3 regions of the Sporosarcina sp. G11-34 genome follow, and region 3 is predicted to be linked to each of the others. Evidence: riboswitches for the same ligand, from Rfam matches in the RefSeq annotation. Region 3 holds a riboswitch; each other region holds the start of a gene.
The links. Region 3 has a riboswitch for cobalamin ahead of KSU66_RS03020 (ABC transporter substrate-binding protein). Riboswitches for the same ligand answer to the same signal wherever they lie in the genome.

Region 1: linked by a shared signal. The riboswitch ahead of KSU66_RS19740 (LPXTG cell wall anchor domain-containing protein) and the one ahead of KSU66_RS03020 (ABC transporter substrate-binding protein) in region 3 are both predicted to bind cobalamin.
Region 2: linked by a shared signal. The riboswitch ahead of KSU66_RS19770 (ABC transporter substrate-binding protein) and the one ahead of KSU66_RS03020 (ABC transporter substrate-binding protein) in region 3 are both predicted to bind cobalamin.

Annotation. Positions count from the first base shown of each region.
Region 1 is NZ_JAHNZW010000021.1:20,376-25,100, forward strand. Features, by position in the region: gene KSU66_RS19725 (DUF1934 domain-containing protein) at 1-173, shown strand, start outside; gene argS (arginine--tRNA ligase) at 170-1,837, shown strand; gene KSU66_RS19735 (class D sortase) at 2,005-2,577, shown strand; cobalamin riboswitch at 2,846-3,033, shown strand; gene KSU66_RS19740 (LPXTG cell wall anchor domain-containing protein) at 3,194-4,725, shown strand, end outside.
Region 2 is NZ_JAHNZW010000021.1:28,192-32,916, reverse strand. Features, by position in the region: gene KSU66_RS19780 (adenosylcobinamide amidohydrolase) at 1-182, opposite strand, end outside; gene KSU66_RS19775 (FecCD family ABC transporter permease) at 184-1,179, opposite strand; gene KSU66_RS19770 (ABC transporter substrate-binding protein) at 1,172-2,140, opposite strand; cobalamin riboswitch at 2,257-2,444, opposite strand; gene KSU66_RS19765 (hypothetical protein) at 2,506-2,694, shown strand; gene KSU66_RS19760 (ECF transporter S component) at 2,956-3,645, opposite strand; gene KSU66_RS19755 (ABC transporter ATP-binding protein) at 3,639-4,725, opposite strand, start outside.
Region 3 is NZ_JAHNZW010000002.1:194,402-199,126, forward strand. Features, by position in the region: gene KSU66_RS03005 (DNA topoisomerase III) at 1-615, shown strand, start outside; gene KSU66_RS03010 (choline/ethanolamine kinase family protein) at 901-1,797, shown strand; gene KSU66_RS03015 (DMT family transporter) at 1,794-2,771, shown strand; cobalamin riboswitch at 2,850-3,053, shown strand; gene KSU66_RS03020 (ABC transporter substrate-binding protein) at 3,209-4,198, shown strand; gene KSU66_RS03025 (FecCD family ABC transporter permease) at 4,161-4,725, shown strand, end outside.

The sequences.
Region 1 (4,725 bases), on a different contig from region 3:
ACGGGAATGGTCCGGCATCGATGAAGTTGCACGTGAAAACGAATCGGCTTGAGTTTATGGAAAAAGAAGATCTGGGCAATGGGCGCTTTAACGTAGCCTATGAATTGCATGCAGAAGGTTCACTTCTAGGCACGTACGAAATAACTATTACATATTCGGAGGGAATAAAATGAATGCAGTCGAAAAGATACAACAAGAAGTAAAACTAGCGCTACACAACGCCGTTATTGAGGCGAAACTCGTGGAAGAAGCGGATATGCCAGTCATTATGCTGGAAACACCAAGAAGTAAGGAAAACGGGGATTATGCAACGAATATCGCCATGCAACTTACAAAACTTGCAAAAAAACCACCACGTGCGATTGCAGAAGCAATTCTGGCAAACATCGATAAAGAGAGTGCATCCATCGAATCAATTGATGTTGCGGGTCCTGGGTTTATTAATATTACGCTGAAAAAAGATTATTTACAGGAAGTCGTAAAGACAGTTATCGACCAAGGCGCGGAATACGGACGTACGAATTCGGGTCAAGGTGAGAAAATCCAAGTTGAGTTTGTTTCGGCAAATCCAACGGGCGATTTACATCTAGGACATGCGCGTGGTGCAGCTTTAGGGGATTCACTTTGTAATGTCCTAGATTTTGCGGGATATGAAGTTGAGCGCGAATATTATTTAAATGATGCAGGTAACCAAATTGATAACCTTGCATTATCAGTTGAAGCTCGGTATTTCCAAGAACTTGGAGAAGAACGTGAACTTCCAGAAGGCGGCTATCAAGGTCAAGATATTATTGGTATTGCTAAAAAACTCGTCGAAGAATTTGGCGATAAATATAAAAATGTACCTGATAAAGAGCGCTATGACTTTTTCCGTGCATACGGCTTGAAGTATGAGATTAAAAAATTAGAAACTGACTTAGTGAACTTCCGTGTTCCATTCGACAGCTGGTTTTCAGAGTCGTCGCTATACGGTAGCGGAAGAATTGAAGGGGCAATGGACAAATTACGTGAGAACGGTTATATATTTGAAGAAGACGGTGCGACGTGGTTCCGTTCAACAGCATTCGGCGATGACAAAGACCGTGTGCTAATTAAAAATGATGGAACATTTACGTACATCACACCAGACATTGCCTATCACGAAGACAAGATTCAACGTGGATTCGATAAACTCATTAACATTTGGGGAGCGGACCATCACGGTTATATTCCTCGTATGAAAGCAGCAATAGAAGCACTTGGTTATGGGAAAGATAAATTGGAAGTAATCGTTTCGCAAATGGTTCATTTATACAAAGACGGCGAACGCATGATGATGAGTAAACGGACTGGAAAAGCAGTCACAATGCGTGAACTTGTTGAAGATGTTGGACTTGACGCGACTCGTTATTTCTTCGTAATGAGATCAGCAGATACGCAAATGGATTTTGACCTAGACCTAGCTGTTTCTGAATCAAGCGAAAACCCGGTTTACTATGCACAATATGGACACGCACGAATTTCTTCGATTTTACGTCAATCGAAAGACATGAACCTATCAGCTTCAGTAGACGGGGCCGCATTATTAACTGCGGAGCGAGAAATTGATTTACTTAAGAAAATCGGCGACTTCCCGCAAATTGTAGCGGACGCAGCGAAAACACGTTCACCACATCGTGTGGCGACGTATATTCAAGAGTTAGCTTCTGCATTCCACTCATTTTACAACGCAGAAAAAGTATTGGATGCCGATAATCGCGAAATGTCGGAGGCACGCCTTGCATTAATTACGGCAACTCGCACGACAATAGCGAACGCACTCAAACTGATTGGTGTATCTGCTCCTGAAAAAATGTAATACCTATTATTAATAAACACGTAGCGCTTGTCCACTGAAAATTGGCTGGTTGCTACGTGTTTTCTTTATAACGCCAGATAATAATTAGTTTAAGGGAGACCTTATAAGCGCAACTTAGGCTCCGCTGTCGCCTAGTTTTCATTAAATTTCAGGATGGGGGGATTTTATTGAGAAAGGTTATACCTATTCTATTCATTGTAATTGGTGCACTGTTTATTATTTATGCAGGTGGTCAATTTGCTACTTCATATTTTGAACAAGAAAAAAACCTGGAAGAAGCGAAGGGATTTATTTCTGAAGAGGTTATTCCACGTGAAGAAAGCGATGAAATTGAAGTGTATAGTGATATTAAAGAAGGCGATTCGATTGGCGTTTTGTATATTCCGCGGTTGGACCGGGAAATACCGATCATTTCAGGCACGCATGAGGATGAGTTAGCTAGAGGTGTCGGGCATTTTATAAGTACTGCCTTACCTGGCCAACAAGATCAGATTTTATTGTCGGGTCATCGTGATACTGTTTTTCGTCAGTTTGGAGAACTTGAACATGGCGATGAAATCCACGTGAAAATGGAAAAAGGAACATTTATTTATACGATTTTCGATACGGAAATTGTAGACGCAGACGATCGAACCGTAATCCGCTCCACAGCTCCGGAAGAAATATTAACCTTGTCGACCTGCTATCCTTTTACATTTATAGGAAGCGCTCCTGACCGATATATTATTTATGCAAAATAATTAAGATGACTACACGATTGTGTGGTTTTTTTGCTTATATTGCTAGAAACTGTAGTTGGAAGGTCCCGACTTGCAAGCAAATTCGGTTGAGTGCAAGCAAATGGGGTGCGGGTGCAAGGAAGGTCAAGCTGAGAGCAAGCAAACCCGACTGAAGTGCAAGGAAACTTAAAAAAACAATGTCCACAGCCAAAAAATCTTAGTATTGCATTAAAAATCTACTCCTATATACTTACAGAGAATCTGTTGGCCATTCATTAGTGGCATGAAAACTTAATAATTTGATTTTGGTATTTTTGCTTAACGCAAAATTTTAAAAAGGAATCAGGTGAAATACCTGAACGGTCCGGCCACTGTAATTGGGGAGCAAACTCTATTTATGCCACTAGTAAACTACTGGGAACACAGAGGAAGCGATGATCCATAAGTCAGGAGACTTGCCAAAGTCAGTATGCAATTAAACACCTTCCAGGAAAAAGGTATGCATCGTGTATCTGTCAATTTTTCGAGTTTATTTATTGAACATACATATGCCTTTACCTCTTTCTGGGGGTGGGGGCTTTTTTATTTGCCCGAATAATTTTCAGCGTTTTTTGTTCAAAAAAGGGGAGATTTATAAATGAGGAAGTACCGAAAGTTAACCAGTTTTACAGTCTTATTTTCACTGTTGTTTATGCTCATATTTGCGCTGATAGCACCGGTAGCCGCGCAAAACGGAGAGGAAAACATAACACAACTAGAAGTGAAGGATTATAACACACTCGTACAATCTGCTATCAATGATGCAAGCGCTAACATGCTAGACGAAGGTGTAATTAGCGAGTGGCAAGCAATTGGTCTAACAAAGGCTGGTAAAACGGTACCAGCTGGATACACGGATAATTTTAAAGAACATATCGAAAGTCAAATAACTAAAGGCCTTGATACTGGGCGCTTTAAAATTACTGACAGTGAGCGACTTGCGATGGCGGCTGTTGCCATTGGGATTGATCCCCGGGATGTTGGCGGTCATAATTTAATTGAATTAATTTACAACAGTCCTGATCGTAATCTATGGGATGGTTCGGTAGAAGATACGCTCACTTATCAAGGGAACAACGGCATTATTTTCGCATTAATTGCCCTAGATACAAAAGGTTTTGCAGTGCCAGAGGATGCTAGATGGACACGCAATCAGTTAGTTGCAGAACTGCTAAAATATCAAAAAGACGATGGTTCGTGGAGTTTATCAACTTCAACAACTGGGTCAACTAGCTATGATATTAGCGCAATGGCTCTCATAGGGTTAGCGCCATATACTGGACAACCGAAAGTGAAAAGCGCTGTTGATAAAGCAGTTTCATTTTTGTCTAAGGAACAAGGGGATACCGGCGGATTCGATGAAGCATTTGTAGGTGGAATTTCAAGTGAAGCGACATCGCAGGTGATTATTGGTCTAACGGCTAATGGAATAGATCCAACTAGTGAACGATTCACGAAAAAAGGAATTAACTTGATTGATCATTTATTAAGTTTTGCCGCTGATAATGGTGGATTCAAGCATACTTCCGGTGATCGTTCATCTAACACTATGGCCACTGAACAGGCTTTGCAGGGCCTCGTGGCTTACGACTTATATGCAAATGGTGGAGGTAGACTCTATGACTTTGCTGATAAAGTAGTAGAACCAGAACCAGAGCCAGAGCCAGAGCCAGAGCCAGAACCAGAACCAGAACCAGAACCAACCCCAACCCCAACACCAACACCAACACCAACACCAGAGCCAGAACCAGAGTCAGGGCCAGAACCAGAACCAACACCAGAGTCAGATAAAGTAATCGACTTCAATAAACAAATCGAAGTAAAGAAAGGCGAGAAGATTTTTATAAGTGACAGTAACTCATTCCTACAATTACCTAAGGATTTACCAGAAGGAACTAAATTAGAAGTACAGCATCCAGACGAAAAAACAGTACCTTTTAGTGGTTTGACATTAACTGGAGATTGGTATGATTTTCAATTTGAATATCCAAGTGGAGTCAAACAAGGAACAGGTAGCTATGGTTTAAGCATGGCGGTTCACGAAGGAATTGATGCCGAGAAAACGGGTGTTTATTACTTTAATGAACAGACGAAACTATGGGAATATGTAGCTGGATGGGGTGCTGCAAA
Region 2 (4,725 bases), on a different contig from region 3:
TCGATGGTCACGGTCCCGCTCTCTGCTTTTAGAATGCCTGAGATAATTTTCAGCAATGTTGATTTACCACTGCCATTTGGCCCTAAAATCCCGAGTACTTCCCCTTTTTTCACGTCAAAGCTAACTGATTTTACAACGAGGCTATTGCCGTAACCACCTGAAACATTTTCAACTTGTAGCATGTTACATAGCTCCCTTTCTTCTTTGTCTGTAGAAAATAAACGCAAATACAGGTGCGCCGATAAACGCCGTAATGACGCCAACTGGAAGTTCCGTCGGTGAAATAATAGTCCGCGCGATTAAATCACAAATAATAAGGAGCGAGGCACCGTTCATAAATGAAAGCGTGAGCAAATGACGATGATCTGCCCCCCATAAAAGTCGTGTCATGTGCGGAACTACGAGGCCGATAAAGCCAATTGTCCCTGATACTGCAACGGCTGAACCTGTTAAAATCGAGCCGCCAATTAAAATCGCAAATTTTCGCCGCTTCACATTAACACCTAAATGATGTGCACGTTCTTCCCCGAATAGCATCGCATTTAGTTCGCGACGATTTAACCAAAGCATTACGGAACCAACAATTACAAACGGCAAAATCATTGTAATATGATTCCAGCCACGCATCGAAACACTCCCGAGAAGCCATCCGATAATTTGGCGAAGTTCTTCTCCTGTCAGCGCAATCATGAGTGACAAAACCGAACCTAGAAACGAACCGAAAATAATACCTGTCAAAATAATTGTTTCCATTTTCATGGCCCTGTCGACAAGTCGCGCAAACCCAAGAACAAGAAACATCGTAAGTGCCGCGCCTATCATACTAAATATGGGTAGCGTATAAGTGCCTAAAATCGGTATCGATATACCAAAAAAGAGCGTCATCACAGCACCGACCGAGGCGCCGGATGACACTCCGAGTGTGTATGGATCAGCAAGCGGATTCTTTAATAGCCCTTGAAAAGCAGCACCGGAAATCGCCAGCGATGCGCCGACAAGTCCGGCCAATATAACACGCGGCATTCTTATTTTCCATAAGATGTTCGTCGCTGTCGTATCCGCTCCTGTATTCCATAGCGTACTAATCGGTATTTTCACCGATCCAATCGAAACACCGAGCCACACCACCACAAGAAGTGTGGCGGCGGAAACGATGTAGGCAACGCTTGATTTACTCACCGAAAACCTCAGGGTAAATTGCTTTCGCGATTGCTTCCAGTCCTTCTGCAAGGCGTGGACCTGTACGGCTCGTTATGTTTTCATCTACTTGAATTACTTGTTCGTCTTTAATTGCAGTGATCGTATCGAATCCGTCACGTTTATAGACATCTTCAACAGCCGTGTCGATATAGTCATACATAACGACAATGACATCCGGATTTTTATCTACGATTACTTCCGGATCCATCATGACCCAACCTTCTTCGTCAGCCGCAATATTTTCTGCGCCGACCATATCAAGGATTTCTTGCATAAATGTGTTTTTTCCTGGCGTGTAAATTTCAGGAGCTGGTGATGTTTCTACAAATACAGTCTTTTTGTTTTCAACTGAGTCTGTCTTCTCTAACACTTCAGCAACTTTTGCTTTCATGCTTTCGATAATTTCATTAGCTTTTTCTGCTTTACCCATTGCTTTACCCATTGTTTCAATCGTATCATACGTTTCATCAAAGTTCGTTGCATTTTTCACGATAAATACAGGAATTCCCGCTGCACGAATTTGTTCATAACCATCTTCGGCCATTCCGAATGCTGATTCATGCCCAAATACAATTTCAGGATCCATAGCTACGATAGCTTCAACGTTAAATTCCTGCGCGCCAATTTTTTCTTTTTCCAAAGCTTCAGCAGGATAATCGTCATAATCACTGACACCGATTATTTCTTCATTAAGTCCAAGTTCAAATAAAATCTCCGTGTTGCTCGGCATCATTGAAACAACCGTTGCTGGCGCTGTTTCTAAAGTTACTTCATTACCTACTGCATCAGTCAATGTAAGCGGGAATGTGCCTTCTTCAACTGTTTCTACTTCTGGTGTTTCATTTACTTTCGGCTTATCTTCTGTTGCCGTGCCGCCACATGCTGAAAGCAAGAACACTGCTAAAATTGATGTGAGCCATAATTGCCATTTTTTCTTCATTTAATTTCCTCCTGTTTTTCCAAATAAAAATCCCCCGTATCATTACGGAGGAATAAAGTCAGTAAAAATCTAAACACAAAGGTGCCGATTTCCACCAATCCTAATCCTCGTAGGCGTATGGGCGATTCATAAAGGCAGGTCTCCTGGCTCGTGCTCGCAGCTTGTCGCGTCTTCCCGGAACTGATTTCCAGTGACTTTTTTTCGACTTGCTCACACATACAGTGGCGGGACCGCGTCGGCATTAAACCGACTTCCCTTTTAACCTCGACAATTATGACGAGGCACCTTTATGTTTGGTCTATGTAATTTGTATCCGGTTCTTATTATACTACATATAAAGGTTGTGTCGAGAAAGAGTGGTTTGGTTGATTGCACTATCATTCCGTGAAACGAACGTTTTTGTGAAATCAGCCGTCGAGTACGAGTTATCGGCGTTCGCGTACTGGTTATCAGCGGTTGGAAGTAGTTTATCAGCGCTCGACATCCCGATATCAGCGCCCACGGGGTACTTATCAGCGAATTATTACTTTGGCACTACAGTTTCGGCGCAATAAAACCATTGTTTTCCTAAAAAACACTTAAAGCCTTCTTAAATATCTCTTTTTAGCTTTAATTCCGTTTCGACTTTTATGCTTGCACCCGGATGTCATTTGCTTGCACCCGACTACTCTTTGCTTGCACTCTTCCAATCTTTGCTTGCACCGGTAGAGCATTTCCTTGCACTCAATCCAATTTGCTTGCAAGTCGGGACCTTACGACTATAAAATGTTTAACACTTTTCTAAGCAATGCGAATCAAAACCTGTGAATTATTCGCTAAGCCTCCAATAAGCCATACTTTCTCTGAAATCGCTGCAGAATTTTAAACCAACTGGCACCAAAGACGAGAATAAAGAATACGTTGCCTATGCCATGAGCTAAATCGAAATAAATACTGGCGAAATAAATCCCCAAGAACGCTTCCCAGGTCATGTTTTCCAAATTACTTACTATAATCCATAAATTCATGAACCAACCGAATAGGTATCCCCATATAAATCCAAATACGGCCTTCCCCCATAGTTTTGACATCCACCACGTATTTCGGAGAAGCCCCGCACTCATCCCCATCATGCCCCAAGCATACATTTGCCACGGCGTCCAAGGGCCTTGACCGAGAAATATATTCGACACTATCGCAGCGACTGCGCCGACAATAAATCCAGATTCCGCACCGAATGCCAAACCAGCCATAATAATAACAAATGAAGTTGGTTGAACACTTGGCAAACCGGCAAAAGGAACCCGTCCCACCGCAGCAATTGCGGCAAGCATAGCTAAAATAACAATTTCTCGTACCGCAACTTTACGCATTTCAAAACGAATAAAAAACGGAAGCATGATGATGCTAATAATTAGAAAGCTCAACATTAAATACGCATTATACCGAAAGACAGCAATCGATATGACCAACAAGACGAATATCAAAATGGAAACAATCGTTAAGTAACGTCTGTTGTTTACCATTTTAACAATGCCTCCTCTAACGTAAGCGATTCTTTTTCTTCACTTACTCGACTTGCTCGGTTTATGGATGTCGTGTAAAAGTAATTTCCTTTAAATAATTGCGCTGGCGTACCAGTCACAGTAATTTCCCCGTTAAAAATCATAGCGCATCTCATCGCATTTTTAGCCGCAAATTCAATATCATGGGTTACCATAATAATCGTTATTCCAGACTTATGTAGTCGCTGTAAAAGCGTTGATAATTCTTCTTTTGAAACTGAATCTAGTCCCTTCGTCGGTTCGTCGATAAATAATATTTCAGGAGTGGCAATCAGCATACAAGCGAGAGCAGTTTTTTGAATTTCCCCCCCCGAACAGTCATAAGGGTGACGATTTTTCAAATGCGCAATGCCAAAAGTTTGAAGTAGCTCGACAATCACTGATTCACCATTGGCAACATTATGTCGTATGACTGTTTCCCGCATTTCTTTTTCGATTGTATCGTGAACAAAGTAGGTTCTTGGATTTTGCGGCAGATAAGCAACACCGTCAAATCGTTGTTTACTGCGCGACTTATTTATATTTTCCCCGCGTAGCAATACCTTTCCTCTTTGTGTCTTAATGCTGCCAATACATGCTTTCAAAACCGTTGTTTTTCCTGATCCATTTCCACCAACCAGCGCAAAAAAATCACCTTCCCTAATTTCCAAAGAAAGCTTTTTCAGGATGGGTGGGCTCTCCCTCCGATATTGAAAATATACATCTTTTAAACTAACGGCCAAATCCCTACTACTAAAGTCAACCGTTTCCCCTTCTAACTTAAGCATTGATGGTTCAGGCAAACCGACAAACCATTCCCTGCCTTCTTTAACCGTAAGCGGAATCTTCTCCCGTACAACCGTTTCTGTAGTTTCCATATAAAGGCGTGCCAAGGAAGGTAGATAAGGAATGAGTTGTTTATTTCCGCGCTCGTATAACTCTTCAATGACTTGCCGACTCGCTCCACCGTAACTAATCGCACCTTCTTCCATAAATAATATACGGTCCGCAGATGAAAATAACTGCTCTAGACGATGCTCCACCAGAATGATTGTTATGCCC
Region 3 (4,725 bases):
ATTGAAAGATTGTTTAAATCCTTCGTTTTAGAGAAAAAAGGAAACGATATTTACACAACGTCAAAAGGGCGACAATTGCTTGAACTTGTTCCTGAAGATTTGAAATCCCCTGCACTAACAGCGGAATGGGAACAAGGACTAACGAAAATCGCGACGGGCAAAATGAAGAAATCTGAGTTTATGAAAGATATGATTGCTTTTTCTAGGAAAGCTGTCACTGAAATTAAAACCGATGATAAAAAGTTTAAACATGATAATGTGACGGGAAGAACATGTCCAGACTGTGGAAAACTTCTTCTTGAAGTGAATGGTAAAAGAGGTAAGATGCATGTTTGCCAAGACCGCGAATGTGGCTATCGCAAAAGCATTTCTCGGCAGACGAATGCAAGGTGCCCAGTTTGCCATAAACGACTGGAACTTCGCGGTGAAGGGGACGGACAAATATTTGTTTGCGGATGCGGTCATAGAGAAAAGTTATCGGCATTTGAGAAGCGTAGAAAATCGTCAAGTGGTGGAAAAGTAGACAAACGTGACGTCCAAAAGTATATGAAGAAACAGGAAGAACCAGAGAACAATGCAATGGCTGAAGCATTAAAAAAACTATTTGATAAGTAATTAGCTTTATAAGCTGTTCCCTTTTAGCGTGTATTTGCTGAAGGTGAACAGCTTTTTTTATAGTTTTTCAACTTAATAGTTACATTTAATTCTGAAAACATTTACAATTAAATGAAATGTTGCTATAATGATAGAACTGCTAATTTAGCGATGGGGAAGGTCGAGAAAGAAATATATTTTGTAAAGCATATATTTATTGTTGTAAGCGGTTTCTTAAGCTACTAGCTAGTACGAAATCACCATTAGAGCTACTGTTTTCAAGGTGGAAAAGAGGAGAATGTAAAAATGGAAAAAGTACTTAATGTAATAAAAGACGTGCTTGATGTATCAGAATCGGAAATCACAAATATAAGCAGCCTAGGTGGTATGACGAATATCAACTATCAAGCTACGGTTGGAAATGAAAAGTATATTATAAGAATGCCAGGATTGGGCACAGAAAAAATAATAAACAGAAGTGAAGAAAAGAAAAATCTTGAAATTGGAGTGATGTTAGATATCAATCCAAAACAAGTTTATTTCGATACGAAAACAGGATTGAAAATCACGCAAATGATTCCGGGTGCTGAAACGTTAACGCCAACGACTACTAAAGAAAAAGAAGTCATGAAAAAAGTAACGGATGTATTGCGAAAACTACATAATTCAACTGTTCAAATGGGCAACGAATTTAAGTTGTATGAACTGATGGAACAATATGAGAACAATGCATTAGAAGCAACTGCACAGTTCTTTGAGCAGTTTGAAGAGGTGAAAAAAGCTGTTTGGCGTGTTCGACAGAGTTATGAATTACTTCCGGTAAAAAAGACGCCTTGTCATATCGATGCATTGCATGAGAACTTTGTAATGGACGAGAACGGAAAACTTTATTTAATTGATTGGGAGTATAGTGGGATGTATGATCCATTTTGGGATTTGGCGACGCATCTGATTGAATCTGACTTTACTGAACGGGAAGAAAATCAGTTTCTACAATACTATTTTGAAAGAGAAGCTACGAAAGAAGAGAAGGAACGAATTCTTATCCATAAAATATTCCAAGATTATTTATGGTCTTTATGGACGATTTTTAAAGAAGCAATAGGTGATGACTTTGGTTCATATGGCCAAGATCGTTTCGAACGATTGGAAAGGAATTTGAACGTTTTCGAGCAACTACAGAGTCAAAAGACAGTTGTATGAGTAGGAATAAAACACTTACTGGAATTACATTTGGAACTTTCTCGGGAATTTTTTGGGCAGTTGACACGGTTTTAATTGGTATTGTTTTATCGATGTCAGGTTTTTTGGAGTTTCAAGAAGTTTTACTCGTTGCGCCGCTACTAAGTACTTTTCTACATGATACCTTTTCAGCGGTTTGGATGACTGTCTTGCTTACAGTTAAAGGGGAATTCTGGACGGCTATCGGAAGTTTGAAAGGAAAGCCGGGTAGAATTATTGTTTTGGCGGGAACTCTTGGTGGACCTGTTGGAATGACATTTTACGTCCTTTCAATTCAAAATATTGGTGCGTCATACACGGCCGTTATTTCAACAGTTTATCCTGCAGTAGGTGCATTTTTTGCGTATTTGATTTTAAAAGACAAATTGAGACTAAGTAATTGGGCTGGACTTATAATGAGTATTACGTTTATTATTCTTCTTAGTTATTCTGGGGAGCTCGTCGTTGGTTCGAATGCTTCGTGGGGGCTTATTTTCCTTATCATTTGTATTATCGGATGGGGGATGGAATGTGTTGTAAGTGCTTATGCAATGAAAGATGATGGCATTAAACCCGAACATGCATTGTTGATTAGGCAATATACATCCACTTTTATTTATGGTTTTCTGATCATCCCATTTTTCATTGGGCATTCTTATACTGTTAAAATACTTGCATCACCAGTCATCCTCCTTGCTTTAGCGGGTGTTGCGCTCGCGGGAACATTATCGTATGTATTTTATTACCATGCGATAAATATAATCGGACCCATTCGTGCAATGGCTATGAATATTACGTATGCTGCATGGGCTGTTGGATTTGAGGCGGTTTTATTCGGAACACTTTTTACGTGGAAAGAGTTCATGTTTGCTCTGTTAATCATTACGGGTTCGATTTTAACAGTTGTAGAAAAAAAGAAAATACAGATGCCTGCGCTTAAAAGCAATCCTCTTTAAACTGAAAGATTAATAGATTTCGTTTACAAAGAATAGAATCTGCTCTATAGTGATGAGTAGTTAATCACATCGAAAAAAGAATAGTTGATCAATAGGTTTTTCAAATTGTTGCAAATAGCAATGATTTAAAACGAAGAGGGAAGTTGGTTAAAGTCCAACACGATCCCGTCACTGTAAGCGATACGGAAAACTATGCAAGTTCCACTGTGCGTAAAGCATGGGAAGGAGTTAGTAGACCGATGATTCGTAAGTCAGGAGACCTGCCTATTTTGATTTTTTAAGCTTCCTCGAGGAAAGGGTGTTTAAAGCGTTTTGTCATCTTATTTGGGAACGTCTGATTTCTAATAAGGAGTTTCATTGATAACGCTTTTGCATGTGCGCTTTCTTCCGGGAAAAGCGCTTTTTTTGATGCCAAAAATGATGTAGGGGGAAAAGAAATGAACGAAAGTTTTAAAAAGTGGAGTTTTCTAAGTTTTGTATTTGTATTTATGTTAGCTTTTATGACGGCTTGTGGAACGGATAAAGAACCTAACAATGCAGCCGAAGAATCATTGCTGGATGTGGAAGCTAGCGATGAAGTCGTCGAATCATTTCCAATTACGTTTACCGACGATGTAGGTCGCGAAGTAACGATTGAAAGCGAACCTGAATCAATAGTATCGATTCAAACAAGCAATACAGAAATTTTATATGCACTGGGCGCGGGAAATCGAATGATTGGCGTTTCTGATTACTGTAACTATCCTGAAGAGGCGTTATCTGTGCAAAAAGTCGGTGGACAAGATATGGACGCCGAACTTGTGCTCTCTCTTCTTCCCGATATTGCTTTTGTAACAAAATATCATCATACAACGCATGAGGCAATCCTAAAGCAATATGAAGATGCGGGCATTACCGTAGTTGTTACAGGTAGCCCAACATCGTTTGAAGAAGTTTATCAAACAATGGAAGTGATTGCCAAAGCGACAGGAACAACCGAAGAAGCTGAAAAAATAATTGATGATATGAAAGAAAGACATGCAGCACTTCAAGAGAAAGCGAAGGACATTACGGATAAAAAGAAAGTATGGGTTGAAGTTTCACCGGCTCCGGATATTTTCACGACAGGAAAAAATACATTTATGCACGAAATGCTTGAAAGCATCCACGCAACGAATGCTGCAGAAGGTCACGAAGGCTGGGTTAAGTTGACGGAAGAGGAAATTGTCGTGATGGATCCTGACGTTATCATTACAACATATGGTTACTATGTAGACAATCCGGCGGAAGGTGTCTTAGCACGTGAAGGTTGGGAGGAAGTACCTGCGATAAAAAATGAACAAGTATTCGATGTAGATAGTGATACGGTCACTCGACCGGGACCACGTTTAATTGAAGGGGTCGAAAATCTTGCCAAAATCATCTATCCGGAAGTTTTTGGGGAGTAAAATTAGTTGGCTTTATTTGATAATTATAGGGGTAGTGCTTGGCGCCGCCCTTCTCGGTTTACTCGTAAGTAGTGTCAAGTTTCCTGTCTCTACGATACTTCATATTGTATCGGACAAGGCGTTCGGAATGGGCTGGCTTGAACAAGTCCCAATGAATGAAGAGCTAATTATTTGGAAGATTCGAGTGCCACGCGTTTTATTAGCTTTCTGCGTCGGCGCTTCGCTTTCATTAGCTGGTGCAGCGTTTCAAGGGCTTTTGCGTAATCCATTGGCGGATCCTTATACGATTGGTGTCTCCTCAGGTGCCGCGCTAGGTGCCGTTTCCGTTTTGTTTTTCCAATTTACAATTTTGGGGCTTGGAAGTTTTACATTGCCGATCGTCTCTATTATTGGTGGATTTGTTGCGCTGGTCGTCGTGTTTGGATTGGTCCGTTTGAGCAGTAGAAGTCTTGCCATTGAAACGATTATCTTAGCCGGAATTATTGTTGGATCTTTTATCGGTGCAATTACCTCGCTAATTATTGCAC